DNA from 3 places in the Paenibacillus sp. FSL H8-0282 genome. Region 2 is predicted to be linked to each of the others. Evidence: predicted binding sites of a transcription regulator. Region 2 holds the regulator's gene; each other region holds the start of a gene.
The links. The regulator Rex, encoded in region 2, represses fermentation and respiration genes when NADH is low (regulators of the CRP and FNR family bind a similar motif). The targets are predictions, from matches to a motif close to TTGTGAAATATTTCACAA.
Positions count from the first base shown of each region.

Region 1 (10,549 bases), 1.1 Mb from region 2:
GCAGAAGAGTTACTCCGTTTCTAGTGGTTCGTAAAGTGTTATTCAGCATTGCTGCACTTATCGTTACTGCACTTTGGGGTATTGGAGTCTATGCAAAACCTATTACAACACCTGTAGCATTAGCTGCTGATACGACAGTGACGATCGATGAACGCAATTTGGATTCTGCAGCAGTGATGCTCAAAGATATTGAAGTAATGAATTCTTTTGGAAGCCGTACAACCGGCTCTGAGGGTCACAATCAGTTTATTGCTTGGCTGGAGCAGCAGGTATCGGATATGGGGCTGCAAGTTTATCGTGATCGCTATACTTTTGACCGATGGGAAGAAAAGAACAGTACTTTAATGATTGATCAGCAGGAAATTCATGTCTCTTCAGCTTTTCCCTATTCCGGGGAAACTGACGAAAAAGGTGTAACTGGGGAGCTGGTGTATACGAAGCGTGGTGAATATGGCCAGGCTAGCGGAAAAATTGCTGTCATTGAAATTGAGAATTTCAGAAATTTTCCAAGTGGGATCGTTATGAATATGCGGGATTCATCACCAATGGACAACCAAATTGCCCCAAATGAAGGCGATCTGGTCCTCACTACAGCATTAAAAGAAGCTAAATTGGAGCAAGCGAAGGAAATGGGCGTAAAAGCTGTTGTTTTAGTCTGGAAAGGGGTATCTGACGATAAGGTTGAAGAGCAATATGTGCCTTTTACCACCGATTATGCTGGAATCCCTGCGATTTGGGTTAATGAAACGGAAGGGAAAAAGGTGATCAGCGCAGCTCAGGAGCATAAAGAAGGTACGGTTATTTTAGAAGCGGAAATACAAAAAGATGCCCCAACAGAATCCTTTTATGTGAAAATTGACGGTAAGAATAAAGACGAAGCAATTATCGTAAATACTCATACGGATGGGATAAATGTGGTGGAGGAGAATGGCGCTGTGGGCATGCTGTCTATGATTCGTTACTTACAGCAGGAGCAGCCGGAACGTACGATGATATTTGCTTTTGTGACAGGGCATTTTAGATTACCGGAGTTCAAAGGGTCCTCTCAGGCAACTTCCACCTGGATGGAGGGGCATCGAGAGCTGTGGGATGGCAAGAATGGCCATTTAAAAGCTGTAGCTGGAATTACGGTTGAGCATTTAGGCAGCATGGAGTGGAAGGACGATGATACGGGTCATTATGGTCCAACTGGACAAATAAGTACAGAATATACCTATGCGGGCAATGAAATGATGGCAGCCATTTGGCTGAAGGCTATTGAAAAGACAGATAGCACACGTACTGTATTATTGCGTGGACATAACAAGTTTGAGTTTGGAGAGAGTCAGCCCTTATTTGAAGCAGGGATACCGGTGATTGGTTTCATTCCAATGCCCGACTATCTGCTCGTGGAAAGTGACAACAGAGAGATGGACAAATTTGATGCAAAGCTAATGCATACGCAAATTGTATCGTTGTTGAAAGCGGTAAAGCTAGTGGACGGAACGGAGACGACTAAGCTTGGGAAATCAGATGTGTATTCTTTTTTCTACGGTCGTACTAAATGATAGTAGCAGTTCAAGATTTGTCATGACAAAGATGAAATTAGCTTTAATTCAAAAAACACTGATGATTTGAGTCAGTGTTTTTTTGTTGCAAAAAAGGGGATATATTACGGCTCAAAATGAGAAAATATCGTTTTTTTGCCAGCATCGAAGTAGGAGGGAACTTGTGACATCACATATGCACTAATCAATCAATAGCTCCTTCGGGTACTTTTTGTGTTATTCACTGAGTTGTCAGAAAGATTTGACCCTTTCTTGAACGTTTAGGGATTAAGAGATATCTGTGATTGAATTACTTGCAATTTAAGATAAGATGATTTTAATCATTAGGTCACATTATAATTTTGACTGCTCAGTATCAGGTAAATCAGGCTCGCCAACTCTTGCTTTGTGAATTTTTTCTCTTTTTACATAGCAAAGAACGATGAACGTCATACTAAAACGAACAGGCAACGATGTCGCTGAACCTTGCTAAACCTGATATTGAATGCAGCCAACAGTTAGCAGGCCTAATCATAGAAAAATGAACAGTGTTTTGAAGGGAGCATTAAAGAATGGCAATTGATACGGTGCTATGGAGCAGGCTGGTGACAGGCTTGACTCTCGGGTTCCACGTTATTTTTGCGACGATTGGCGTCGGTATACCGCTAATGATCGCTATAGCAGAGTTTATCGGGATTCGGAAGAAGGACCCCCATTATACACTTATGGCAAAGCGGTGGTCTCGAGGATTTGTCATTTCTGTGGCGGTTGGTGTCGTGACCGGTACAGCGATTTCACTACAGCTGGCCCTGGTATGGCCGAATTTTATGAAACTGGCTGGGAATGTCATTGCACTTCCGTTATTCATGGAGGTGTTCGCGTTCTTTTTTGAAGCTATCTTCTTGGGCATTTATTTGTATACGTGGGATCGCTTCAAAAATCCGTATATCCATTGGCTGCTGACGATACCGATTGTCGCCGGGGCAGGCATGTCTGCCGTTTTTATTACGACGGTGAACGGATTCATGAACCAGCCTGAGGGCTTTGTCATGGAAGCAGGCCAATTCACAGCGATTAACCCGGTGCAAGCGATGCTGAATACGGCGACGTTCTCCAAAGTGTTCCATGTATTAAGCTCGGCCTATTTGACTGGAGCTGCCTTGTTAGCCGGGATTGCAGCCTTCGCGATGCTGAGAAAAGGTGTGTCCGCATACCACAAAAAATCTTTAAATCTAATGATGGCAGTCGTTTTACTATTCGGTTTGCTGAACACGTTAGCCGGTGATGTGTCCGCCAAGTTTTTGGCCGAGCATCAGCCAGAGAAGCTTGCAGCGGCAGAGTGGCATTTTGAGACGAGCAGCAGTGTGGATTTGGTGCTATTGGGATGGCTGAATGCAGAGCATGAAGTTCTAGGGGCTCTTCATCTGCCGAAGCTGCTCAGCTTCCTGGCCTTTGGAGACTTTAATGCAGAGGTGACGGGGCTCGAGGAATTCCCCAAGGAAGAATGGCCACCGCTTCTCGTTCATTATCTGTTTGATTTAATGGTCGGAATTGGATTTACTCTGCTCGCGATTTCGTTTCTATATTTTCTGTTTGTGTTCTGGAAAAAGCGTAATGAGCTTAACAAATGGATGCTTCGCATCATCGCACTGAGCGCCCCTCTCGCTTTTCTGGCTGTTGAGCTGGGATGGTTTTATGCAGAGGTTGGCCGACAGCCGTGGATTATCCGTGGATATATGCGTGTTGAGGAGGCGGCCACGTCTTCACCGAATGTAAGAATTATATTCTTCGCCTTATTGCTCTTGTACATCGTACTCGGCAGTATGTGTGTAATCGTGCTAAGACGCTTGTTCAACAATAATCCGGCAGAAGCTGAGATGGAGAAATGGATGAAGGATCATCCCAATCAATCTGCGGAAAAGGGGGGCACTGAATGATGAGTTACGAATTGATTGGCATCTCGGTGCTCTGGCTGTTTTTGTACGGCTATTTAATTATAGCTTCCATTGATTTCGGAGCGGGCTTCTTCGCCTTTTATGCACGTTTAACGAAGCAGGATCATCTCATTAATCGTCTGATTTCCCGATATTTATCACCCGTATGGGAGATTACAAATGTATTTTTTATCTTTTTCTATATTGGCATCGTCGGATTTTTTCCGGACACAGCCTATTATTATGGCTCCGCGTTACTTGTTCCGGGAAGCATTGCAGTGATTCTTCTTGCGATTCGCGGTTCATTCTATGCTTTTGAAAATTACGGTTCCAAGAAAAACATAGTATATCTTTTTTTGTACGGAGCTACAGGTTTGCTTATTCCAGCATCGTTGTCAGTGGCGCTAACTTTGTCTGAAGGCGGCTTTATCGTGAAGCAGGGGGAGACGGTTTCTCTGGATTACTGGGCGCTGTTTACCAATCCGTTATCGTGGAGTATCGTTGGACTGGCAATCGTGTCCGTTTTGTTCATTAGCGGCTCATTTCTGACATTTTACGCTTCTCGGGCGGAGGATCATTCCGCGTTGAAGCTGATGCGCAACTACGCCCTGTTTTGGAGCACACCGACGATAATCCTCGCACTGACAGCATTTATCTATTTGGGTCAACACAATGAGCGCCATTTTCAAAATATGATGGATTTATGGTGGTTGCTGGCACTTTCCGTTGCTTTCTTTATGATCGCGATGTGGCTGTTATATAACGGACGCCGTTACGGATTAGCTTTTATATGCGTCATGTTGCAGTTTTTCTGTGCCTTTTTCGCTTATGGGATTGGGCAATACCCTTATATTCTTGATCCGTATATCACGATTCAGAGCAGTGCAACTTCACCGGCAATGGGTTTAGCGTTAGTAATTGTGTTTATCGGCGGTCTATGCCTGTTGATCCCATCCCTTATTCTGGTCTTCAAACTCTTCCTGTTTGATGCGGATTATGTAAAAGGGAAAAAATAAAGCTGTTTAATCCATTACGGCATGTTTGAGGTTTCCCTACAAGCCTATAGATAAGGGAGGTGTGATCTGTGAAGAGGAAATCCAGTCTGATTTCTCAACAAATGTCTTCACAAAGGAAAAACAGGGCTCTCCTCGCAATCATTTCGCTCGCGCTCGGTATAGCTATTGTGAGTCAGGCTGGACTGCTTGCTGAAGCAGTCCAACGGATTTTTGTCGAGAAAGCTTCATTTTCATCGGTTATCCTGTTGCTCGGCATACTTCTAACTGTTATGGCTGTACGCACACTGTTGTCTTATGGAAACGGTATAGTTGGCTTACATATGGCTGCCACTGCTAAGACAAATATGCGCGCTGCCGTGCTGCAAAACTTGACTCATGCCTCCATGCCTTCAACCCTTCGTGGACAGACGGGAGGAAAGGTCAGTATTGCTCTGGATGCTGTGGATGAGGCCGATAGTTATTTCAGTCAATACATGCCGCGTATGATGGAAGCTGCTATCATCCCGGTTCTGATTTTGGTCGTTACATTTATCCAACATGCCAACACAGGTTTCATTCTATTGTTTACTGCTCCGTTCATCCCGCTGTTCATGATTTTGGTAGGGCTGAAAACGAAGAACAAGTCCGAAGAAAAATACGCGCAACTGGCTGAGTTTTCAGGGACGTTTCTAGACTCTCTTCAAGGACTGGTGACATTGAAAATATTTGGACGGGCTCACCGTCAGCAACAGGAGATTGAGCGTAGTAGCTTGGGTTATCGTGATGCCACAATGGGCATTTTGAAGATTGCGTTTACGAATACCTTCATGCTGGAATCGATCGTGATGCTAAGCATTGGCATTGTCGCTCTTGAACTGGCCATCCAGTTGCTCGTTTTCAAATCTATGACGTTCCACACCGCCTTTCTCGTTTTGCTGCTCGTTCCCGAGTTTTACAACCTGTTAAAGAATACGGGAACGGCCTTTCACAGCGGCCGGACAAGTATGGGTGCGGTTCGTAAGGTAGAACAGATGCTTGAGGAAACGGCAGGGGGGAGCAGGGACGCTATTGGCATTGAAGGAGCATTAACAACCGATGGAATCGACGAGATCGACAGCATGGATAAGGTCGGTGATAGGACCGACAGAATAAGCAAATTGGAACTCGCCCATTCTGGAGACCTTTTAATACCGCCGTCCATCGTAATTGACCAACTCCGGTTTCAGTATGCTCCAGATTCTTTCGAGCTTAAGACGGGGCGGATCCAGCTTAGTCCAGGAGAACACATTGCCATTGTTGGCAAAAGCGGTTCCGGCAAAACGACTTTGCTACATCTCATTGCCGGTCTGCTGAAACCAGAATCGGGAACGCTTCTGGTGAATGGAAGTCCACTCTCGCAATACGATGAAACCGAATGGTTCGAACATGTTAGCTACATTACACAGCATCCGTATATTTTTGCAGGCACATTTTCTGAAAATATTGCGATTGGTGCTCGTGGGAGCATCTCCAGAGCAGAAATTGAGCGGGCGGGGGAAGAAGCAGGACTCGCTGCGCTTACAGCCCAATTAGAGCATGGATTTGATACCTTTGTTGGTGAAGGAGGCCGGGGACTGTCTGGTGGGGAAAAGCAACGGCTTGCCTTAGCACGCGCTTTTTTGAAGCGTCCTGCTATCATTTTGTTTGATGAACCCACAGTTGGACTTGATTTGCACACCGAGCGGGTACTGCAACGCTCCATAGCCAAACTGGCAAAAACGGCTACAATGATTACGGTAGCTCACCGATTATATACGATTCAACAAGCCGACAAGATTTTGTTTATGGACAATGGAGTGTTGGTGGACTCGGGACGACATGACGAGCTTCTGGAGCGCCTGCCTCAGTATGCCGAGATGATTGATGTAGAGCGGAAAGGGGGGGTATCCTCATGAATGAACTGACTGTTCTGTCAAAGGCGATGATTCAGGAGCGCAAGGATATCATTCTTTCGATTTTGGGTGGATTTATCGCCGGCATAGCCGGTGTGGCACTCTTTTCTGCGAGCGGATATCTGATTTCGCAAACGGTATTTGCGCCACCGCTTTATACTTTAATTGTACTCACCTCCATGGTCAAACTGCTGGGTCTGCTTCGGGCGGCGAGTCGTTATGGAGAACGCTTGTATTCTCACCGGGCGACATTCTCCATGCTTAGCCGTTTACGTACATCCTTTTTTGCCAAGCTTATTCCTTTAACGCCTGGTATATTGAACAAAAATCGAAGCGGGGATCTGCTTGCGCGGATCGTTGGGGATGTGGAAAGTTTGCAAAATTATTTTTTGCGAGTCGCTTATCCTCCGATCATGGTCGTCATGGTGTTTTTGGCTACGATGCTGTTTACTTCTACCTTTTCGATCTGGATTGCCGTTTTGTTTGTAATAGGTATGCTGGTAACGGCATTCGTTGTACCGGGAATTGTGTTACTCGGGCAGCGGAGAATACATGGACGCGTTCGTGAGCAGAGGGCGCAGCTGTCCACGGAAGTTACCGAAGTGTTGTACGGTTTCCGGGATTTAAAAGTATATGGTCAATTGGCACAGCGGGAGGAACATCTCCAGCATGCTTCCACTGTATTGGCAGCTGAGCAGCAACGAGCAGCCGGGCAACTGCTGCGCGGGCAATCGATGCACACTTTTGTTACGTTTTTCGTTTCCTGGGGAGTGCTTACGCTTGGCGCCTATTTAATTATGGAAGGAGCGCTTGCAGGCGTATTTCTTGCCATGCTGGTTATGGCATCACAAACCGTATTTGAAGAAGCGGCGGCTATGGCCACATTACCCGCGTATAAAGAGGATAGCGAACACGCAGCCAAACGACTGACGGAAACAGTTCAGACCTTTGATGAGCAGTCTTCGCAGCCAAGTGGCACATTGTCTGTTGATCATGCCGTTACGATGGAGCTATCCGATGTTACGTTTCAATATGAAGGGGAGTGGAGACCGGCGCTCAGGGATGTATCCCTGCACATTTTACCTGGTTCCAAAACGGCGATTGTCGGGCCGAGTGGATCAGGAAAATCAACGATTATCGAATTGCTGCTCAAGCTGCGAACACCAACGGCCGGTGATATACGGTTAAACGGCATTTCGGTGAAGGAACTGGATGAAACGAGCATTTGGCAAGCGGCTACTGTAGTGTTTCAGCAAAGTCATTTCTTCCGGGGAACGATCCGGGACAACCTGCTGCTGAATGGAGAAGAACATGCAGACGAACAATTGTTGGATGTGCTAGCAAAAATGCAGCTGCCCGATACATCGTTGACCGATATGGTGTATGAAAAAGGGGAGAATCTGTCAGACGGCGAGAAGCAGAGGTTGGCTCTGGCGCGAGCGATGCTCCGCAAAGGACGGGTATGGCTTCTGGACGAACCCACTTCATCGCTGGATTATGTGACAGAGCATCATGTTTTGAAGCATCTCTACGCACAGGCGGCTAATGATACGCTTCTCCTGATTTGTCATCGGCTAACCGGATTGGAAGCGATGGACCAGATTGTGGTCATGGACCAAGGCAGGGTAGTCGAAACGGGGTCCTATTCGGAGTTGATGGGGCAAAAAGGCTATTTTTATGAGATTAAACAAATCGAACAGCAAATGATCGGAGAAGTTGAGGACTGATGATTTAGTGACCTCGACTTCCCTAAACTTCATCTCCTGAAACTATCTTACTTAAAAAAATCAGAAGTAACCCGCAGGAAACAGTTCTACAGGTTGCTTCTGATAAATTCTAAAAACTATACCCTCGCCTTGTTTTCAAAGTAACCTATTCTATAAGCCTCGCAAAGGTCTAATAACCCTACCGATTTTACCCACCTTACCGGGTAACTTTCTTATGCTCGATCTATCCAATTTGAATTTCAGAGATCCTTTTTTTGACAATATAGCATTTCTTAATTTTGATGAATTATTGGTTCTATTCGTAAAAGTTAAAGTATAATTCTGAGAATTCCCAACTTTGAGTTCACGGAAGCCTACCCTGTTACAGCCTGTGCCCTGGCATCTTTCTATCCAACACATGTTGAAGACCGCATTAGGAATATACGTGTAGAAATTACCGCTCCACGTATTTCCGGAATTGTCATACGCGTAATAATAGTAACTTTGATTTGCGGATGATCCAGTTACTATAAGTGAACTTCTGCCTGGGACTAATCGGTACCAACCCTTTTTAACATAAGTGGTAGGGCTACAAGTCGGATCATAGTGAGCAATAGCAAGCCAAATATAGTTAGAGGTATTATTTTGTACATAAAGACTCATTTATATCACTCCATTCAATAGATTTAAACACAATGTTAATATATGTAAAAATATATAGAAGTGAAATAGACAGATTGAGCGTTAAAAAAAGATAGGCTGTACAAGGGAAACGTAACTATTAAATCAAGCGGACTGCACTAAATTGATAGGTGATTTACGGAAAAGGATCGTACAAGCTCCTTGCGAAGCTCGATTTAGATTGTAATGATTTTTATTGCTGTCACATTTTAGGTTGAGCTCTTCGTTGTATAGAGTGAAAGGGGGGGAGACAGCTTGAATGATACGGAGTTAAATCAGATCATTGCAGATGTGTTGGATGGGAACACAGAACAATTCGAGAAAATCATGGAGATTTATCAAAAGCCGATTTTTCTCTACTGTTATCACATGCTGGGCAATTATGCCGAAGCCGAGGAAAACGCACAGGAGGTATTTTTGAAGACCTTCCGCACCTTGAAAAAATATACCCAATATCAGATGGATTTTGGCGCCTGGGTATACAAGATTGCCTACCATCAATGTATCGACATCCTTCGTAAGCGAAAGTTGGTGAAATATTTGCCTTTCTTTTACCAAGATGAGAAAGAAAATAATGAAGTCGATTTGCATATTGAAGCCAACTATTTTGATGAATCCGTACATCAGGCCATGGCAAAATTATCGGCGGAAGAGCGTAATTTGTTAATCTTACGTTGTGTCGAGGATAAAAGCTATCAGGAGATTGGATTGATTCTCGGTAAAAACAGCGCCAGCCTTCGTAAAAGGTACGAACGTACATCTGCAAAATTTCGAAAGTATTACGCTCAAGTGAAGGGAGTGGGAGTGTATGAATATGGACAGGGATCGGGATTTGAAAAAACTGTTTGATGACCCGCGCATTCCCGACGCCAACTTGACAGGAAAAGTAATGAGAATATTACATGCTAAGCCAAAAGAAAAGGAGAGGTTTTTTATGAAATATAAAGTTGTTTTGACTGCGTGTGTAGGGATGATGTTAATGGCCTCCACAGGTTATGCGGCAGTTCAATATCATTCTTTGACGAATAAGGATGGCGAAGTCGTATATGAGACTAAATCGACGAAAGATTACGGAAAAACAGAATCGAAAGATGAGATAGAGCGTTACAAGGCATTTTATGAACTTAAGGATAAGGTGCTAAAGAACGGGGAAGCTGGGCTGTTCTATATGGTTGCCAATAATCCGAATCATGAAACAATTCTTGGAACGAAGGTGACTATCTTCCAAGATCTTTCTCAATTGAGAGATAAGATTACGGATAAATCCATTAAGATCGCAGACAAAGTCAATGGAAATTATACATTCCAAAAGGCGGACGTAATCTTTAAAAATGCTCAGGAAGTGAATCCTCCTTCTTCGGAAGAAAAAAAGAAAATGGCAGAAAAGCTGAGAAAGCAGGCGGAAGAATCCAATCAGGGATATGCCATGATGCAGGTTGAAATGACAGATCAGTTTTTCCTTCTCTTTGCTACGTATCAAAATGGCGAAGATAAAATCGGGGTTAATATCACTAATCTGAGTGGAAAGAGCGATCCTACAATGTATATTGACGAGAAGGTTGAATTTAAGCAGGAGAAGGTTCAAGTGAAGGGAGTAGAAATGCTGCATACAGAATTTGCTCCTTCGCAGACGCACGAGCTGAAATGGGTATACGAGAGCCCAGACAAAAAGCTGAAATACGCCTATACTTTACGAGGTGACCTAAATAAAGTAAGCAAAGAAACCCTAATGAAACTTGCCGAAGGCTATTTGGAATAATAAATACAACAACAACG
Region 1 is NZ_CP150146.1:3,566,932-3,577,480, forward strand. It holds gene NST94_RS15295 (hypothetical protein) at 1-1,547, shown strand, start outside; gene NST94_RS15300 (cytochrome ubiquinol oxidase subunit I) at 2,099-3,463, shown strand; gene NST94_RS15305 (cytochrome d ubiquinol oxidase subunit II) at 3,460-4,476, shown strand; gene cydD (thiol reductant ABC exporter subunit CydD) at 4,545-6,389, shown strand; gene cydC (thiol reductant ABC exporter subunit CydC) at 6,386-8,113, shown strand; gene NST94_RS15320 (DUF1036 domain-containing protein) at 8,264-8,755, opposite strand; gene NST94_RS15325 (RNA polymerase sigma factor) at 9,029-9,622, shown strand; gene NST94_RS15330 (hypothetical protein) at 9,708-10,532, shown strand.
Region 1: the regulator Rex is predicted to act here: its motif matches at 1,933-1,950, upstream of NST94_RS15300 (cytochrome ubiquinol oxidase subunit I).

Region 2 (10,549 bases):
GGAGTTAATTACTAGAATATTCATATACGGTCACCATCCTTGTCGTACTGGAAGAAGCCTTCGCCTGATTTCATACCCAATTGTCCTGCACGCACCATCTTCTTAAGGATCGTGGAAGGACGATATTTCAGCTCACCATATTCACGGAACATATTTTCGAGTGCAGCAAGAACCGAATCCAGACCAAATCTGTCAGCCATTTCAAGCGGTCCATATTGGAATTGATAACCAATACGCATAGCATCGTCAATATCCTGTGCGGAGGCAACGCCCTCTTGCAGTACATGCATAGCTTCGTTGATAAACAAGCAAATGAGGCGTGATGTTACAAATCCTGGGGATTCATAAATCATTACACCTTTTTTCTCAACAATTTCATCAACAAAGGATTTTGTATCTTCAAAAGTAGCATCTGAAGTTTTCAGACCGCGTACAATTTCAACAAGATCCACTTTAGCTACAGGGTATATGAAATGCATTCCGATCACACGTTCCGGATACATTGTAGAACTTGCAAGTTCAGTCAAGCTAAGTGTTGACGTATTGCTGGCAAGAATAATGTGGTTTGGACATACTTGATCCAGTTGATTCAATATTTTTTTCTTTTCTTCTAAATCCTCAACGATTGTTTCGATAACCATGTCACAAGAGCTCAGCTCTGCGAAATGTGTCACTTTTTGAATGCGGCTAAGAATCAGCTTCTTCTCAGCTTGAGTGATCGCCCATTTCTCCAGTTGCTTATCTAGACTTGTCTCGATCATTTCGTAGGAGTAGTCCAGTTTCTCAGGGGTTTTCTCCACCAGCAATACATCCAGGCCCTTGGCTGCCAGCATTTCGGCAATCCCTTGTCCCATTGTGCCACCGCCGATGACACCAATTTTCTTGAAATTCATAAAAAAGTCTCCATCCTTTCAGGTATCTATACTTTTGTATTGTACCTTGTCTGTCGCAAAAATTTATAAAGCCCGACATATAATGATATCTTAGCATGCCTGAAAAGTAAAAAAAAATAACCAGCATAAATATTTATGCTGGTAAACGCACGCTGTCACGAAATTGACATCGAAATTGCTCTCCAGAGAGCACTTCTTCCTTCATTAAAATGTCAAGGGAGTAATCAAATACATTTCGTTGCTTTTCAAGGTGGTCGTGAGTACGTATTATCAACTCATCCAATATTTTACTGTTTTCCTTCATAAGTTCTTCAGTGGTAACCATTTCCAGCTTGGCAATACCCAACGAAGTCAATCCGGATTTCATCATTGTTTCGACAATATTCAGGGCCTGATCAAAATCGCCACGCGAACCTGTGCTTCGTCCGCCATAATACATTTCTTCTGCAGCCGCTCCACCAAGTGCGATCATAATCTGATCTTCTAAATAATCCTTGGTGTACAGATACTGCTCTTGCTGAGGATTGTGACGTACATAACCAAGGGCTTGCCCCCGCGGAGTCAGCGTAACCTGACTAACACTTCCCGGACGCAGCAGCTCAGCCATAATGGCATGTCCCAATTCATGGATTGCCACCCGCTTTTTCTCTTCGTGGTTAGTTTCTCTGTCCGTTTTTTCCCCCATCATAACCTTGTCAATCGCCATCGACAGATGCCGCTGCTCAACCTCTGTCAATTCCTCACGCATCATATAAATTGCTGCCTCATTCATAACACTTTCGAGCTGAGCACCGGAAAAACCATAGGCTTCTTCGGAAATTTTGTCGAGGTTCACATTTGCATGAAGCGGCTTATTTTTGGCATGCAATTCGAGAATCGATTTACGGCCTTTTTTATCAGGCATGTCCACTTGAATATGACGGTCAAACCGGCCAGGACGCAGCAATGCTGAATCAAGCATTTCTTTACGGTTAGTGGCTGCTACCAGCAGAATGCGCGGCGTTTCGTTGTTATAGATCCCGTCCATCTCGGTCAACAGCTGATTCAAGGTCTGATCATATTCTCGCTGCTGTCCGCCTTCACGCTTTCCGCCAATTACGTCAATTTCATCTATGAAAATAATAGCGCTTTGCTTGTTTTCCTTAAGGGCGCGGGTACGGGCATCCTTAAACAAATCGCGGATACGGCCGGCACCGACACCTACGTACATTTCTACAAACTCACTGCCTGATGCTGCCACAAATACAGAGTTCGTATAATGTGCTGCTGCTCTAGCCATAAGGGTCTTACCTGTTCCTGGAGGGCCTGTAAGCAGAATCCCTTTCAAAGGCCGAATCCCGAATTTGCTGATTTCCTCATGCCGGATCAAAAAATCCAACGCTTCACGAAGCTCCTGCTTTGCATTGTCTTGCCCGCCAATTTCTTCAAAAGTGAGCTTTGAAGGTCCATCCTTCTTGCGTTTCTTCCCGGCACCTGCATTTACCGCAAGTCCGCCTCTTAAATGAGCAATGATAAGTAACGCCGTGAGCATCCCAGCAGCAATTACAATCGGGAATATATTAATGCCTAGAAAAGCCATAAAAATAAACAAGACAGGAATAAATCCGATTAGAATTTCTTTAAGGTATTTAGGCATTATTCCATACCCCCAATGTCGCAGGTTTACGCGGCAAAATAATAAATTTGCTTTCTTTTCCATTACTCAAGCTTACATAGACATTATTGTCATCAATTTCTGTTGAGGCTATCACATTTTTATATTGCGGATATTGCGCTTTGAGTCCATCAAGTTCTGTGGGTATAAGTGTATATTTACGGCTCTCCATGGCTTCGGCTACAGAGAACATCGCTTTATCCCAGTATTCATCCAGCAGTTCACTGGAGTTCTGTTCTACATCAAGTTTTAGTGTACGTCCATCAATCATCGATTTTCCTTCTTGGGAGACGTACTGAACCAGTTCACGTAATTTCGTGCCTGGCTGGAGATCAAGTTTCAAAGTGACCTCATTGCGGTTAATACTGATATGAGAATTATTGACGCCCTCATATTGAGATACAATCTTCTGAAGTGGTTCCTGCATTGCAAACTGACGATACAAAAAGAAGCCACCAAACAATAGAGTAGCCGACAGTAGAGACGTTATCAGCACAGGTACAAGACGTAATTTCAAGAAACGTCCTCCTCTCAAAGATGACAAAATATAAAGCTCATTATAATAATTTATAGCTACTTGAGAGCTCATCAGAGAGACTGAAGTCTCTTATTGCTGTTCTAATTACAAGTAGTAGTATATCACAGGTGTATATACTAATTTCAAAATAAATGTGAATATATTTAAAATTTAATTTTTTAAATATTTCCATCAATACCAAATAAATTCCTCACTTTCGACAAAATCGGCCTTGATTTTTAATCAATCGGCCTATTTTCGTATGTGAATATAAGAGAATATTCGGTGATAACCACCCATTCAGTATATCACTTAGTATATCACTTTTGTACATCAAATAAATGTAAACAAGCGAACTTATAATAAAGTTCGCTTGTTTACTATGCCACCCTTAATTTCCTTATGTTCAGCTTAACTTTTAGGTAAACTGTAACCTTCGCCCATTCGGGACCCATCCGAAAAGCGATAAAATTGATAATAATACCGACCGCTCTGTTTATAAAAAAGCTGCCAAGCATACTCTCCGTTATATACTCCCGGCAGCAAGCGTTCAATCGTTATGTCCGGAAGATCAGCTTTGATAATGCCGCGTATTTTGGCTTCCGAGGTTCCTTTACTTAGTTCCTCAGCAAACACTGCGTCGTCGCCTTCAGCAAATTTTCCATCTACCGTAAAGCGGACCCAGACCATAAGAGCAGTCCCGGCTTCATTTTTCCCAGTTAATACCCAGTACACTGCATTTTCATCCCAAACCGATTTTTGTGCTTTGGTTACCTCTGTTAGACCCGCTCTGGTTTTGGCAACATCCTTAGCGATATCACGCTCGTTCCATTGATCTTTCATAATATAGGCATAGAACTGGATAAGTCCAAACCCCAGGAGCAGAATCAGAACTGACCCCAGGAGGATCCATTTTTTCCTTTTCTTCAAGGTACAGCTCCCTTTCTAGTAATATATCTTTTTTGATTATATAACACACCCGCGTGTTTATCCAAAATTTCATAATTTTCTAGCTTTCCCAGTCTTAAAAATGCACAAAAGGCCGCAACTTTTGCTAAAAGCAAAAAGTCACAGCCTATTATTTATTCGTTATTCTCCAGACTTAACGCTTCAATAAACCTTCGAAGGCTTCTTGCGCTTTACGCCGGATAGCTTCCTCATCCAGGGTTAAGCATTGTCCATGCTTGATGACCTGTTTACCATTCACCCACACATGCTCAACATCCTTAGCGCTAGCAGAGTAAACTGCATGAGACAACAGATCTGTGTGTGGCAGCAAATGCGGCTGATCGATATCAATAGCAATGAAATCAGCTTTCATCCCTACAGCAAGTCTGCCTACATTATTTAAAAAGATGGACTGCGCGCCATATTCTGTAGCCATACGCAGAGCTTCTGGAGCAGGGACAGCCGTTGGATCACCGCTGACACCCTTATGAATGAGAGCTGCAAGCCGCATCTCTTCAAACATATCCAAGTTATTGTTACTTGCCGCGCCATCCGTGCCAAGAGACACCTTCACACCAGCTTTTAGAAGATCAGTAACCCGAGCCACTCCGCTAGCCAGCTTCAAATTACTGCCCGGATTATGAGATACACCCACATTATGGCGAGCCAAGATCTCAATCTCTTCATCATTTAAATGAACACCATGTGCAACTATCGAGGGACGTGTGAACATTCCAAGCTTCTCTAAGTGAGCTACAGGACGTAACCCGTAATCCGCCACATTTTGTTCCACTTCACGTTTCGTTTCGGACATATGCGTATGCATCGGTAAATCCAGATCATGCGCTGCCTGCACGAACTTAACCAGGAAGTCCGGAGGGCAAGTATAAGGGGCGTGTGGCGAGATCATAGTAGTAATTCTACCGTCAGCCTTTCCATGCCAGTTACGGGCAAAAGAAATCGCTTCCGCAAGCTTGTGATTCTGTACATCCTCTGGACATAACCCGATCACACCACGCATCAATACGGAACGGATACCTGATAACTCAGCTACCTCGGCTACTCGGTCCATATGATCATACATATCGAGGAAGGTCGTAGTTCCACCCTTCAGCATTTCCAATACAGATAAGGAGGTTCCCCAGTATACATCATCACCGGTGAACTTTTCCTCCATCGGCCACATTTTCTCCTGAAGCCACACTTGTAGCGCTAAATCATCTCCATATCCACGCAGCAAAGACATCGCCGCATGACCATGTGTGTTTACAAGTCCAGGCATGAACAGCAGACGGCTGCCATCAACCACTTGCACTCCAGCTTCCATCTGAGGCTCTTCTTTTCCTATGTAAGTGATTAAATCATCTTCAATAGTCATATATCCACTCAGAACCGGCTCATCCGTTTCCGGAGTCAGAAAATACCCGCCCTTAATTATCGTTTTATTGTTGTTCATGTTCACTTTCTTCCTTTCCATCCCGCAAGTAATAAGCAAGACTTTGCAGATCAGTTGTAAAATCAGCTGCATGCACCCGGATATTCGGTGGTGTCTTCAGAATCACAGGGGCAAAGTTCAAAATCGCTTCAATCCCAGAAGAAATGAGGATATCTGCTACATTTTGAGCTTCTGAATCAGGTACGGTAATAATGGCAATGCGAATACCTTGCTCACGAATTGTGCTGCCTAGTTCATCCATCGGTTGCACAGTAAGGGAGTTGATCTTACGTCCAACCTTAGGAGCGTACGAATCAAATATAGCCGTGATTTTCATAGTATCTTTGAGATATGCATTGTAATTAGACAAGGCATGTCCGAGATTACCTGCTCCAACTAAAGCTACATTAAGCTGTTGATCCAGCTTCAGGATATGACGGATTTTCTCAATAAGATACGTTACATCATAGCCGATACCTTTTCTGCCGAAGTCACCAAAATATGCTAAATCCTTACGAATCTGTGCGGGATTAAGATCAAGCTTTTGCCCAAGTTCCTGAGAGGAAACTGTTAATATTTCGCGATTCTGGAGATCATTCAAAAAACGCAAGTACACAGGCAGTCTGCGAACAACGGCTTCTGATATTTTATCCGATTTCATATTTTCCCTCCTAAAAATAGTAATGTTCTTGTGAAAATCCATATTCAAACGTCTACCTCTCCTTATTAAGGACGGTACTGTAACACACCGCCCTTAAGGATAAGGAGGAGCTAAACTGAAGACGAGCGTTTTAAGAAGCGCCGCCATCCTCTAGCCATTCCGCTATGCGAGGGACCATTTGATCAGTAAGCATATGCTCCATTTTGGGACCAGGCAATGAATAAAGGAAATACTTCCCGTAATGAGATTCAATAACCCTCGTATCATAAACAATAACTATTCCGCGATCCTGCGCCGTGCGAACCAGTCTTCCGAATCCCTGCTTAAAACGAATAACCGCTTGAGGAACAGATAATTTCATGAACGGATTCTTCTTCTGGGCCTGCAATAACTCAGACTTCGCTTCCGCCAACGGGTGATTCGGTGGTTGAAACGGAAGTCTCACGATGGCCAGGCAAGTCAGTGCTTCACCTGGAATATCTACACCTTCCCAGAAGCTGCTCGTCCCCAGCAATACGGATGCTGCACTGTCCTGAAAGCGGCGGATCAGCTTGCTCCGGCTGCCACCTTCCACGCCTTGACCAAGCACCGTAATCTCTTGTGAGGCCAAAGCCTCTTTAAGCGGATCATATACCTGACGCAGCATTTTATAAGAAGTAAACAGAACCAGCATCCGCCCACGTGTTGTTTTAGCAGCTTCCGATAATGACTGTACGAGTGTATCGACAAATCGAGCATCGCCCACACTCCCCTTCACACTAGGAAAATCACGCGGTATAACTAGCAGTGCCTGCTCGCGATACTTAAAGGGAGATGGAAGGAGTGAGGTCATTAGACGTCCCTCTTCTACAGCTTCGTTAAGTCCGAGATTATCAATCATAAATTGAAAAGATTTATCTACAGATAGCGTCGCCGAGGTAAGCACGATGCTTTTTTTCTTATCGAAGAACAACTCTTTAAGCTGGCTGCTAACATCCACAGGGACGGCATACAGCTGTAGGGATTTGCTGCGGTAATTTCCATTTGCCTCCAGCCAATATACTACATTATCGTCATTCAGCCCCATAAAGAATCTTACTTGCTCACGTATGGAAGCCAAATCTTTAAATAAACCGCTAATATCAGTAACAAGGCTGTCTGCTGAGGATTGGCTTTCCTGGTCACGCATCTCGTTAAGCATTTTATCACCCTTACGGATGATGTCGCTTAACGTCAGATTCATAGTGTTCTCTAGCGCAACCAATTCATCCCAATCCTTCGGCTTACGGGCGGGAAGCAACCGCATAACCAGTTGTCCCGCTTCTCCTGCCCCTGCATCACTGCGTTCCGGCAATAGGCTGAACAGCTTGTCGCTGAGTGCATCCCAGGTTTCTTTGACGGTAAGCAGATCCGGGTAGATCCGATCGATGACTCCGCTCCATTCTGAAGCCTCTTCACTGCCTGACGACTGTAATATCTGACGCAGAGCAGGAAGCTGTCCGTTTCGGCTATCTTTATACAGTCGCGATAACGTGTGTGCCACAGTGAAATGCTTCATATGCATGCCAAGATGTTTACCAGCCACATCTTCTAAATGATGTGCTTCATCAATGACAAGATGCTCGTAAGCCGGAAGCAGCTGGTGCCCAGCCTTAACATCTGCGAATAGCTTGGAGTGGTTCGTAATAACCACGTCAGCAATCCCAGCTTCATGCTTGGCCCTATGATAATAACATTTGCGGAACCAAGGACAAGAACGGCCCAGACAGGAATCGGTATCGCTTGCCACCGTCTCCCAGAAGTCACCGCCCCGGCCGCTTAAATTCAGCTCTTCATCATCCCCTGATTCACTTTGAGTGAGCCATACAATCATCTGAGCTGCAGTAAGCGCATCTTCCCTTGGGCTTATAAAGTCCTTCTTATTAATTTTATGCTCAAACTTACGCAGACACAAATAATGCCCTCTTCCCTTAAAAATAGCAGCTTTAAACGGAAAAGGAACTACCTGCGTTAACAAAGGGATATCCCGCTCGCGCAATTGGTCCTGCAGATTAATGGTATGAGTGCTGACCATGACTTTTTCATTGGTGCGAACGCTTTGATAAATGGCAGGCAACAAATAACCGAGCGATTTACCGGTTCCTGTGCCCGCTTCGATCAGTAGGTGTTTGTCTTCGGCAAGTGCCGTCATCACCTCATTGATCATAATATCCTGAGCTTCCCGGCTTTCATACTGCGGTAATGTGTCTTTAAGTCGTTTGGTTACTTCGTCCATATAATCAGTAAAAGATAAATTCGCTAGCGGATTCTCAGCATGCTCATCTCTAGGTGGCGCTAACTCCGTCCAATCTCCTACTGCAAGCGCTAATTGACGATAGAAAGTCAGATCACCTTCGGGCTGTAGCGTTTCCGCTTCCCGCTCTCGCAGCAGACCATCAAAGTACCAGCCCAGATCACTATCCTCTTCGGTAAACAGCTCACAGAGTCTCTGGATCGTAAGCAGCGGCAGCTCGTAGAGCTCCTCCAGACATTTCAGCAGCACTAAAGCAGTCGCAAGTGCATCACTATCTGCCTGATGCGGACGATCATGTGTCACTCCAAAATGAGCACTGACAGAGCCAAGTTGATAAGATGTGAGCGAAGGAAAGCAAATTTTCAGAAAATCAATCGTATCCAAAATCCGCCCTTGAAATGGCAAATAACCACAACGATCTAAAGCATTTTGTAAAAAATGGAAGTCAAAAGCGACATTATGCCCTACGAGCACAACATCATCCAAGAGCGGAACAAGCTCCATCATCATCTCATCCAGCTCAGGCGCATCCTTCACATCATCATCGGTAATCCCCGTCAGACCTGTTATAAAAGGAGGAATCGGCGTTCCGGGCTTGACATAGGAACCATATACCCGGGAGATGGACCGGTCTTCTTCTATAATTGCAAGGCCAACCTGGATAATTTCACCCACGGATTGGGTTCCTGTTGTTTCAAAATCAAGCACGGCAAATTTCATTATAATTCTATTCCCTTTCAATTGAGACTCTTAATCAGCATAACAGAAGTTGCGAAAAAAGGCGATGCACACCACTGGTTCAGGGGATGCATCGCTTGAATGGAAATTTCCAAAACCGTTATTCTTTTACAAAAGGGAAACCAGCTGATTTCCAAAGTGCAGCTTCCCTCCACGACGGCGGCATACCTCTAAGTTAACGTTTGGTTCCGGAAGCGCAGGGTCATGCTGCAAAGCAAGATCAAACAATTCCTGCGCTTCATTGAAACGTTCCTGTGAGGCTCGTATGCACCCTAAAGCATTATAAACCATGGCTTTCAGCTTGGTTTCCCGTATCAAGCCCAGCATATGGTTCAGATGACTCCAAGCGGCCTCACCGTCACCTTCCTGCAGATAAGAGATGGCTAAATATAATCGAGCAGCCAAGCTATCCGGGTATTGCGCAATAACTTCTTTAAACTGATCAATACACTTTCCATACATCAGCAGCTTATAATACCCCTGACCTCTTACAAAGCAATCCATACACAGCTCTGGTGCTTCCTGTTCCGGCACTTCCTCTTCGACCTCTGCTGTAAAATCAGCACTTTCGCGAAAGGAACTAAGCTTCTCAGCAAAAGCGAGCCATTCATCCATCACTTTATCGCTCAGTCTATGCAGCATATTATAATTGCATAAAAGCTCGTTCCGGCGGGCACCCTCCGCTGTAGGGTAATCTGTTACGATCTCCTGAAGCACCTTGTTCATTTCAGCAAACAAATGTTGAAACATGGGCGATCCCCCCTTACTGAAGATGAAATCAGTTCAGCTTGCCTGACTTCATTTTCTGCGAGATCGGGGTCTTTCATCCCTGCCATTCATTACATGGCGTAAGTCCATACATTAAGCGATTGTAGCATGCAATTCATGATCAGCCAGCTTCACTGGTTTGTTATTCTCATCCACGAATACCACCGTTGGCTTATGTGACTCCAGTTCTTCCGAGGACAACATCGCATAGGAAATGATAATTACTGTATCGCCCGGCTGAACAAGACGAGCTGCGGCACCATTAAGACAGATCACTCCGCTTCCACGCGGTCCAGGGATTACATAGGTTTCCAGTCGTGAACCATTGTTGTTATCCACAATTTGAACTTTTTCATTCTCAAGAATGTCCGCGGCTTCCATCAAGCTCTCATCAATGGTAATACTGCCCACATAGTTCAAATTCGCTTCCGTTACTGTTGCGCGGTGAATTTTGGATTTCATCATATGTCTAAACAAGTGCAGCAACCTCCTTTGGAATAAATACATTATTATCAATCAAGCGTGTTCTGCCAAACTTTACGGCGAGCGCTATAATAATTTCCCCATCCACTTCTGATAAAAGAGCTTCATCCTCTAATCCTTCAAGATCCGGGAATGTTAAGATCTCCGCGTAATCAATCACCGCTAAAGGAGAGCTGGAAA
Region 2 is NZ_CP150146.1:4,618,688-4,629,236, forward strand. It holds gene NST94_RS19980 (acetate kinase) at 1-24, opposite strand, end outside; gene NST94_RS19985 (3-hydroxyacyl-CoA dehydrogenase NAD-binding domain-containing protein) at 21-893, opposite strand; gene NST94_RS19990 (AAA family ATPase) at 1,027-2,529, opposite strand; gene NST94_RS19995 (hypothetical protein) at 2,522-3,064, opposite strand; gene NST94_RS20000 (DUF5590 domain-containing protein) at 3,476-3,994, opposite strand; gene NST94_RS20005 (amidohydrolase) at 4,167-5,468, opposite strand; gene NST94_RS20010 (redox-sensing transcriptional repressor Rex) at 5,455-6,108, opposite strand; gene dinG (ATP-dependent DNA helicase DinG) at 6,239-9,100, opposite strand; gene NST94_RS20020 (hypothetical protein) at 9,227-9,868, opposite strand; gene panD (aspartate 1-decarboxylase) at 9,980-10,363, opposite strand; gene panC (pantoate--beta-alanine ligase) at 10,356-10,549, opposite strand, start outside.

Region 3 (10,549 bases), 300 kb from region 2:
CCAATCTGACTATGGAAGTAGAAGATTACGGTAAAGCTCAGACTGAAATCCGCAACATGGTAACGATGGCTAAAGGATATATTATAGAGTTTAACGAAAACATGTCGCAATATGAGCAAGGAGGGACGTTTATCCTTAAGGTGCCTGCCTCCGGGTTCTCTCCTTTTCTGAATAATTTGGAAAAAGTAAAACACGAATCGCTACAGCGCAGTATTCAAGGTCAGGATGTCTCGGAGGAGTATGTTGATCTGGAGTCGCGTCTAAAGGCAAAGCAGTTAATGGAAGCTCAATACACAGAGTTTATGAAAAAAGCAACGAAATCAAGTGATCTGGTCGCCTTTGCAAACGAGCTTGGTTCGATTCAAGAAACGATTGAGCAGATCAAAGGCAGAATGCGATATATAGATCAGAACGTATCTTTTTCAACGGTAGAGCTTAGAGTGTACCAGACGGATGAGAGCTTAGCCGTGAAGGAAAAGGCAGAGCAAGGTCCATTGCTGGAACGGGCATCGGATGCTTTAAAAGGAAGCCTGAACGCACTATCTGTTATGTTTCAGTGGATTTTTGTAATTCTTGCAGGCGCATTGCCGATTCTAATCGGTGCGGGCATTATTTTAGTCATCGTTTGGTTTGCCCGCAAAAATATCCGTGCACGACGGGAGCAGCAGACCCAGCGGATACGGCAGGAAAATCGGGAACTGAACAAGGAGATATTCCCTGCACCAGCAGAGCCAACGGTGACAACCTCAATAAAGGATAAGAAAGCTAACGAGGACGAGAATAAAGAATAAGCTCCTATGAATTAAAAAGCCTCCAATTCATGGTATACCGTGAATTGGAGGCTTTTCTATAAGACAGCACAGTATTTCGCCTTATCGAAGATTAGGCAGGCTGGAAGAGTACACGATACTCGCCATAGCCCTCTTTCTCCAGATCCTCTTTGGGTATAAACCGCAATGCCGCTGAATTAATGCAGTAGCGCAGGCCGTTTTCCCCTGGACCATCGTCGAAGACATGACCTAGATGGGAATCTGCTACTTTGCTGCGCACTTCTGTGCGAACCATCAAATGGCTGAGATCCGTCTTTTCCTTCACGGCGTAATCGCGAATCGGACGTGTAAAGCTGGGCCAGCCACAACCGGAATCGTATTTATCCTGCGAACTGAATAATGCTTCACCAGATACGATATCTACATAAATGCCTTCTCCGTGGTGATCCCAAAAATCATTTCGGAAAGGTGACTCTGTAGCGCTATTCTGAGTGACTTCATATTGAAGTGGCGTCAGACGTTCTTTCAAGCTTAGTTTGTCTTCTTTATGTGTCCAGTGGGTTTCGATAAAATCCTCTCGTCCGGAACCCTTACGGTAACGTTTGTAGTGGCCCGGGTTCTTACGATGGTAGCCCTGATGATATTCTTCGGCAGGATAGAAGGTTGCTGCCGGGAGGATCGGGGTAACAATCGGGCTAGCGAATCGGCCGCTTTCTTGCAAAGCTGCCTTGGAAGCCTCTGCTTGTTGCTTCTGCTCTTCAGAATGGGTGAAGATAGCCGTTCCGTAAGAGGTGCCGCGATCATGGAATTGTCCACCCGCATCGGTTGGGTCAATTTGCTGCCAGAATAACTCAAGCAGCTTGTTATAAGGGAAAATTTCTGGATTGAACGTAATTTGTACGGCTTCAACATGTCCTGTAGTTTCGGAGCATACCTCTTCATAGGTAGGATTCACTGTATGCCCGCCAGTATAGCCGGAGACGACACTAATAATGCCTGGCAATTCCTCGAACGGCGAGACCATGCACCAGAAGCATCCACCTGCAAAGGTTGCTTTTTCCGCCTTGGAATTTATATGGTTAGTCTGATGTTCACTCATTAATATCCCTCCATTCATGTAATGCAATTAAATAGATCACAATCTAATTATAAAGCAAATAACCACAGCCTGCCAGCTTACGCCAAATAAGCTCTCTGTTACCTAGTATTTTTTTACTTCCTGTGAACTGTAACGAAAGCTTAGTCCGGCTATAATAAGCACAATGGCATAAACAATGATGGCTATAATCGCATTACCTGGGTTCTGGAACAGTTGATCCCCAAGGAAGGCATACAAGGCGATGCCTGGGATTTTTCCAATAGCTGAGGCAGCAAGATAACTCCAGAAGGGCAGTCCGGCTGCTCCGGCATAGATGTTAACTGCTGTCTGCGGGATAATCGGCAAGAGACGTGCTAAGACAATAGAAGCAAAGGGCCGCCGTTCTATGCCTTTTGTGAATTTTTCGAGTAGGGGAATAGAAGTCAGATAAGCTCTCGCTTGATCTTGAAATAAGAACTTCACTACGCCGAAAAGGAATGCGGCAGCAAGGGTTGTAGCTACCCAGCAAATTAAAGCACCTGCCAAACTTCCGTATGCATAACCAAAAAATCCGATGACCGCTTTGTACGGTACAACTGGAAAGAGAGCCAGTAAAGTTGCGATCCCTATAGAGCCGAAAAGATTATGATCCTCTTTCATCCAGCTAAGGATGTCATATCTGTAGATAAACGCAAGGATTGTGCCCGAAACATAAAGAATAATCGAGAACCATTTTCTCATAGCTAATATACCCTTTCTTCCACTCATTCATCTCATCATACGGGATAAAAAGTAAATATTGAAGTGAAGATCATTGTCGGCGAACGCCAAGCAGGTATAATAGCATTTATAGAGAACAAAGAGAGAGATAAATTCTTGAATTATAAAGAGGGGAGTTAAATCAGTGATCGTTTCTGCACGCAAAAGAGTCGCCATCATCGGGATTGGCAATATCGCCCGCAAAGTATATTTGCCACTGCTCTCTCAGCATGGACAAGTTGAGGTAGTGGGGGTTCTCAGTCACTCATCCACAACAGTAGAGCAAGCTGTTAATGCCTACCGTTTTCCTAAAGGAACGACAAATTTGGACGAGCTGTTGTCTTGGGACCTGGATGCAGTATTTGTGCATAGCCCAACGACGACCCATTATGATATAGTAACAAAATGTCTCGAACATGGGATTTCGGTGTATGTAGATAAGCCGCTGTCCTATGATCTGGAAGAATCCAGAAGGATGGCAGAGCTGGCAGAAAATAAAGGGCTGCTGCTAGGCGTGGGCTTTAATCGGCGGTTTGCCCCAATGTATGTCACTGCCAAGAGTTGGCTCGAGGAAGCCGGAGGCATTAGCCATTGCCATGCGATTAAACATCGCACAAAGCTGCAGTTAGGCAGCAGCCGTGAGACTGTGCATGACGACTTGATTCATATGCTTGATCTGCTGTTATGGTTATGTGGAGATCAGTATGAGCTGCTTCGCAGTAATCTTCAATCCAATGGAGAGGGGCGACTTGTGCAGGCATCTGGAATGCTGGGTTGGGAGCAAGGCTCAGTGGGGATGTATAGCATGCTTCGTGAGGCGGGTGTTGATTTGGAGAAGCTGGAGCTGCACGGTAATGGACGTTCGGTGGAAGTGGCAGATCTGGACCAAGCCATCCTATATGAAAAAAATGCTTTGCCACGGACCCAGGGCTTTGGAAGCTGGGATACGGTGCTGGATAGAAGAGGTTTTGGTGGAGTGGTAGATCATTTCCTGAACAATATAAATACACCAGAGTTATGCAGTATTGCTGCTTCAGCAGTTCTGCCTAGTCATAGATTGGCAGCTCAGCTTGCTGAATGAGGTCTCTAAGAAAGGAGTAAAATATGGAAGACAACCGTAAATTAGTGGAGGAACAAATCATCGAAAGCTATAAGCGTGAGGAAGAGATGATGATCCTTGTATTCGCCCAGTGGTGCGTGAATCAAGGACTCGACCCGCACAGTTTATATTTACAGGCTTATCCACAGCAAGAAGGGAATGAAGCCTTGCGAAAAGCGCTTGCCCTAACGGTTTCTGCGGAGGAAGCAGGGGATATTTCTGATGACACAGTTCTGGGCGTACTCTCCTTATTCGGAAATGATGACTTGGCGCAAATCGTGACAGAAGCGATCTCTAAAAGGGAATCTAAAGCACATACAGGGGATTGACAACGAGGATATAATGATAATGTCAGATGAACTTTTTTTAGTAAACGATGTTCATCAGGGATGAAATGTGTTAATATTATATATACTAACTAATAGTAAGTTTCGCTAGTGAGAGGTGAGAACAATGGAAGAACATCAAATTTCGATGTGTCCCAGATTTGAGACAGCCTTCTCTTTCTTAGGCAAACGTTGGAATGGACTTATTATTCAGACATTGATGAGTGGACCGAAGCGGTTTAAAGATATTTCCGGCCTCATTCCTTCAATGAGCGATAAGATGCTGTCCGAGCGGATGAAGGATTTGGAAGGTGAGGGTATTCTGGTTAGACATGTATACCCGGAAACACCTGTGCGTATTGAATATGAACTAACAGACAAAGGCCGTGCGCTGGAGCCTGTTATGCAGCAGATTCAGTCTTGGGCTGAGAGCTGGGTAGAGTAGAAATCAAAGTCGTGTTGTGGCCCTTTTTCCTGAAGAACGGAGGAGGGCTTTTCAATTTTTAAATAAAAACCTTGCACAGATCGAAAAAATCTGTAATATAATAGAAAAAACGTTGTATGTTCCTTGCATGGAAACGCTTGCAATATTGGTTTTTGCTCAAATCTACTCAGCTGGAGTACAGGCATAGCAAAACTATTAGGAGGCGAGGGAGATGAAGACCACCCTGTTTTCCCGGGAAATAACGTATGGAAAAAAGGATGTTGCTGAGCTGGAGAACGCTTCGATCAAAGTACAGCTCATCTATGACAAGACGTTGTTCATGCTGCATAGCCATCTTCCAGATTCCTTATGGGATGCGTGGATTGGCGTGCCTTACAGCATTATCTCTTCACTCTACAAAGGCAACAATGATAGCGGGACTATTTTTCAAAAATGGATTCAAAGTCCTTCTGGCTGGAAATGTATCGGCTGCGAACGGCATTGTCTGGAGTCGACGGAACCTCTTCAAGAAGTGAATGTGGCGAGTAATCAACGACAATATAAGTTCCATAATGGCATTCGCCAAAGCATGGTGCTACAAGCCCTAATTTGGTCCATGTACGAGAATACCGTATTATTCAAACCCTTTTTAGGGGATGAGCCCTTTTTTGATGAAGATGATTTGCATACGATATCCTCTTATTTCGTGCCAACTTACCTTAATGATCTACGTCTTCTGGAGCAGTCTAAGCCTTGTAAAGAGTACAAAGATCAAAATGTAAATATATATCAGGAATGGATATCCGCCCCTGACCTTGTCCTCAAATGGAACGGAGGCCTAACAGAAGGCAGATGGATGACTGGTGTTTATATGGATCACTCCCGCTTTGCTGGTTTAGGACCTTATTTGAAGGACGCAAAGGGTAAGCGAACGTATATGCAGGCTTATGTTCAATAGAAGATACAGATTTGGTGTGACCAATTAGATAAATGTAAGACAAATAACATTATTGATGCCCGTGTGGTAAACAAAGGACAGGTCAATTGTGGGGATTTATCTCCATAATTGACCTTTTTCGTTCAACAAAGAGATACAATTTTCGTGAGTACAATCACAAGTCAAAACTCCTTTCAGGGTTAAGGTGAACAGGTAGAAAAGATTTTTTCAGAACCTGATCACATATCCCGAGGAGGAACTATTATGGAAACTAAACAACCTAATGATAGAATTTCGGATTTACAGCATAAGCAATCGGTGCAACCTGGATTTACTCCAGATGCCCTGGTAAAAGATATTGTGCTACAATTCCCAAAAGCTGCGGATTATTTCAAGTCCAAACGGATTGATTTCTGCTGTGGAGGCGCCAAACCTCTTGCTGAAGCAGCTGTAGAGCGTGGACTAGATCAAGAGATGATCATTAGTGATCTCAACAAGCTGTTCGAGGAATATCCGGTACCTCAAGAAGAACTCGCATGGAACACAGCACCTTCTGCAGAGTTAATCGAGCATATCGTGAGTAAACATCACCATTACCTGCGTGAAGAGCTGCCCCTGATTAGCCAAAATGTAACTAAGGTATACCGGGTTCATGGCGGAGATTCCCCTCATTTAGAAGAGTTATATAGTTTGTTTAATGCACTCAAGGAAGATCTGCTTCAGCATACAGCTAAAGAAGAGGAAGACGAGTTTCCAAAATTATTAGCGTATGATGCCAATCCAAGTGAAGAAGGGCTGACCATACTTCGTGAGGCATTAGTTAACCTTGAGAGTGAACATGACACAGCAGGCGATATATTGAGACAAATACGCAAAATAACAGCTGATTTCACCCCACCGGCTCATGCTTGTACAACCTATCGTTTGACTTATGCCCGGCTAGAGGAGCTGGAGAGCATGACTTTTGAACATGTTCATCTGGAGAATAATATATTGTTCCCTAGATTCCAGTAGAAAAAATGAGTTTTCATAGAGTCCCTTAGGGGACTTTTTTTATATTTGAGAACAAAGCTTATTTACGTTATTCTTAAATAGACAGTATGCATAACTTACTACAAGCCTGAGACGCTGTGTGGTCATTAGGCGGGACAAGGCGGTGTCACTATGCCCACGAAATATATGTGGAGGTTGTTACTAGGATTAGTCATCGTATTCATAATAGGTGGGTGTTCCACTCTTGCTGACATTAATAATGAAGGGAATAATGGCTTAGCAGGATCAGACGGGCCTACGCTTTCGCTTATCGTTGCGGGAAATGACTTGCTTACCAACCCTTTGGACAAGCAGCTTAGCGAGAGCTACAGAAAAGGGATAACGATCTTTGACCTACTGAAAGGTAGTGGGAAGGCCACCTTTTCTGAGGATAACACAAGCATTCTAACGGTAAATAATATTTCACTCGGTCCAGGAATGAATTGGGAGCTGCAAATGGATGGGGAGACCATTGGACCTGAGGATTGGAATCGAACAGTCGGGCATGAATCAAAATTAGTAATTACGGCGATGTCTAAGGAACAAGAGGAACCCCTTCAAATTGTGTTGTTGACCGTGAATGGTGGAAGTGAGCAAGTGAATTTGAATCATTCATATGTTATGGGATTTACTGAAGATTTAACAGTGAGAGGTTTGTTGAAGAACAGCAGTGTGGTGCAGTTGACCGAAGACAACAAAAAGGTGTTATCCATTGGTGATTATACTCCTCTTAGCAATGAAGTTTGGAAGATGAAGGTGAATGGGAAGCAGCTGCTTGAGAATGGAATGGACATGAAGCTTAGAGTGCAGGATGAATTGGAGATTTTATTGGCTATACGTTAAAAAAAAGTACATAAATGCCAGATCAACGGTTGCTCAGAACCCGTGATCTGGCTTTTTTTATTGGGAGTTATAACCTAATAAAGTTGCCTTACTTTTATGTGAAAACATTCACATTTAATGTGACTGTAATCACAATCTCTCTTAAATTTTGAAATGTATAATTCCATTATGTAGAAGAGAAGTTGAAGCAAAGTTCAACAAGAACGGATAAGAATGAGGAGGCACCTAACCATGGCAGCGAAGAGAGAAAAATTAGTATTAATAGGCAACGGTATGGCAGGCATAGGTACGCTAGAGCAGATATTGAAGCTAGGTGGAGCTTATGACATTACGGTCTTTGGAAGCGAACCTCATCCCAATTATAATCGGATCATGTTGTCCTATGTTCTCGAAGGTAGCAAAACCATCAACGATATCATCCTAAACGACTGGAATTGGTATGAAGATAACAACATTACCTTGCATACAGCAACAACAGTTACACGAATTGACGAGCATTCTAAGCAAGTAATTGCGGATAACGGTATGGCTGTTTCTTACGATAAAGTGATTATTGCAACGGGTTCGAATTCATTTATTTTACCTGTACCTGGTTGTGATAAGGAAGGCGTAGTGGGTTTCCGGGATATTGCAGATTGTGATGCGATGCTGGCTGCGGCTAAACAATACAACAAAGCAGCGGTAATCGGCGGGGGCTTACTTGGTTTGGAAGCGGCAAAGGGTCTTGTGAACCTTGGCATGGACGTTACTGTAGTGCATCTGATGGAAGATCTAATGGAGCGCCAGCTGGATCGTAATGCCTCTTCTATGTTGCAAGCTGAGCTAGAGCGTCAAGGCGTGAAATTTGCCATGGGCAAACAAACAGTAGAATTGACCGGGGAACAGAGAGTAAGTGGATTACAATTTAGTGATGGCACTTCACTTGCGGCTGATTTTGTAGTTATGGCTGTAGGCATCAAACCGAATATAACTGTGGCAAAAGAAAGCGGAATTGCCGTTAATCGTGGGATTGTAGTGGACGATTATTTGCAGACCTCTATGCAAAATGTATATTCCATTGGCGAATGTGCCGAACATCGCGGAGTTTGTTACGGATTAGTAGCGCCGCTCTTTGAGCAGGGGATGGTTCTAGCTAAACATCTCTGCGGAAGCGATACAAACCCATATGAAGGTTCTGTTGTCTCCACCAAATTAAAAATTTCCGGAGTGGATGTATTTTCTGCAGGTGAGTTTATGGATTCTCCTGAACATACTGTAATCTCAAGCAAAGATGAATGGAAGCGAACCTATAAGAAAATTCTGCTCAAAGACAATGTCATTGTTGGTGCAGTCCTGTTCGGGGATGTGACAGAGTCGGCTAACCTGCAAAAGTTAGTAAAACAAGGCGCTGTAATGACCGATGAAATTTATACAGAGGTTATGGGTACGGGCTGCTGCGGAAGTGGAGCCAAAAAGAGCACATCCGTAGAAGCGATGGCGGACGAAGAAATCGTTTGTGGCTGTAACGGGGTTACGAAAAAAGCGATTGTGGATGCGGTCATAGAAAATGGTTTTACTACTGTGGACGAAATAAAAGCATGTACAGGAGCGACGCGCTCTTGCGGAGGTTGTAAACCGGTTGTAGAACAAATTTTACAATTTGTCCTGGGTGATAGTTTTGAGCAGTCTGCCAAGCAAGGAATTTGTAGCTGCACAACGCTTAGCCGGGATGAGATTGTTGCTGAGATTACAGCTAAAGGTCTTAGTACTACTAAAGAGGTTATGCATGTACTGGGTTGGAAACAAGAGGAAGGCTGCTCTAAATGCCGTCCGGCGATTAACTATTATCTGGGGATGATAAATCCGGATACACATCAAGACGAGAAGGAATCACGCTTTGTTAATGAACGTATGGGAGCCAATATTCAGAAAGACGGAACCTATACCGTTATTCCACGCATGTACGGCGGGGTAACGACACCGGAGGATTTGAAGAAAATCGCTGATGTCTCCCTTAAATATGATGTAAAAGTTGTGAAGGTGACGGGTGGGCAACGCCTGGATCTAATCGGGGTGAAAAAAGAGGATCTGCCGAAAGTATGGGAAGAGCTCGATATGCCATCAGGTTATGGTTATGCCAAGTCGCTACGTACCGTTAAGACTTGTGTGGGTTCACAGTTCTGCCGTTTCGGCACACAGGATTCGCTGGGAATGGGCGCGCTCATAGAACGTAAGTATGAACGTCTTGATTTTCCTGCCAAGTTTAAAATAGCTGTCAACGGCTGCCCGCGTAACTGTGCGGAATCCTGTACGAAGGATATTGGCATCGTCGGTAATGATGGCGGTTGGGAAGTGTTTATCGGTGGTAACGGTGGGATCAAGCCACGAATCGCTGACTCCTTCTGCAAAATAAAGACCGATGAAGAGTTGATCGAAGTGTGCTCCTCTGTGATGCAATATTACCGTGAGACCGGCAATTATTTGGAGAGAACCTCCGAGTGGGTTGAGCGTATGGGACTTGAGCAGATTCAAATGGTCATTTTGAATAATGAAGATAACCGCAAGGAGCTGGCCGCACGGATTGACTTTGCTCTGACTCAGGTTACGGATCCTTGGAAAAAAATGCTCAATGACAGCAGCACTCGTACTGCGCTTTTTGAAGAAACAAGAGTCTAACGGATATAACACACACAGAAGGGGAGAGACCAATGAATAAGACCACACAAACGTATGCAATAGGATCAGTACAGGATTTCCTGCTGCAAATTGGCCGCGTAGTGATTGCTGGAAATATTGAACTGGCTGTGTTCCGTGCCTCTGACGGAGCCATCTATGCAGTAGAGAATCGCAGTCCTCATCCTAAGGGGGGCCCGCTTGCTGAAGGGATCGTGTCAGGTCACTATCTGTACGATCCACTCTACGATTGGAAAATCGATCTGCGCACGGGTGAGGTGCAGGCACCAGACCAAGGTAGTGTGGTGACTTATCCAGTCACACTGGACGGAGAGAAAGTTACAGTGAGCGTGTAGACACCGAAGAGTGTAGTAATAGATTTAATAGAAAACGGTGGGGTGGAGTATTATGTTTACGCAAAGTGTGGAGAGCATCGTAGAGACGGCAGTCAGTAAGCGGGACAAAATGAATGAAAGCTTGCCAAGATATTTTCTAGCAGCCCTATTGGCAGGTGCTTATGTAGGCATTGGAATTATCCTTATTTTCTCCCTAGGAGCACCACTGGCAGCTGCCAAATCTCCTTTCCAACCGCTTATTATGGGCACATCCTTCGGCATCGCCCTGACGCT
Region 3 is NZ_CP150146.1:4,914,579-4,925,127, reverse strand. It holds gene NST94_RS21380 (DUF4349 domain-containing protein) at 1-791, shown strand, start outside; gene msrA (peptide-methionine (S)-S-oxide reductase MsrA) at 883-1,869, opposite strand; gene NST94_RS21370 (VTT domain-containing protein) at 1,972-2,589, opposite strand; gene NST94_RS21365 (Gfo/Idh/MocA family oxidoreductase) at 2,753-3,688, shown strand; gene NST94_RS21360 (hypothetical protein) at 3,712-4,035, shown strand; gene NST94_RS21355 (helix-turn-helix domain-containing protein) at 4,160-4,477, shown strand; gene NST94_RS21350 (hypothetical protein) at 4,689-5,414, shown strand; gene ric (iron-sulfur cluster repair di-iron protein) at 5,712-6,407, shown strand; gene NST94_RS21340 (hypothetical protein) at 6,558-7,268, shown strand; gene nirB (nitrite reductase large subunit NirB) at 7,500-9,923, shown strand; gene nirD (nitrite reductase small subunit NirD) at 9,956-10,276, shown strand; gene NST94_RS21325 (formate/nitrite transporter family protein) at 10,329-10,549, shown strand, end outside.
Region 3: the regulator Rex is predicted to act here: its motif matches at 7,365-7,382, upstream of nirB (nitrite reductase large subunit NirB).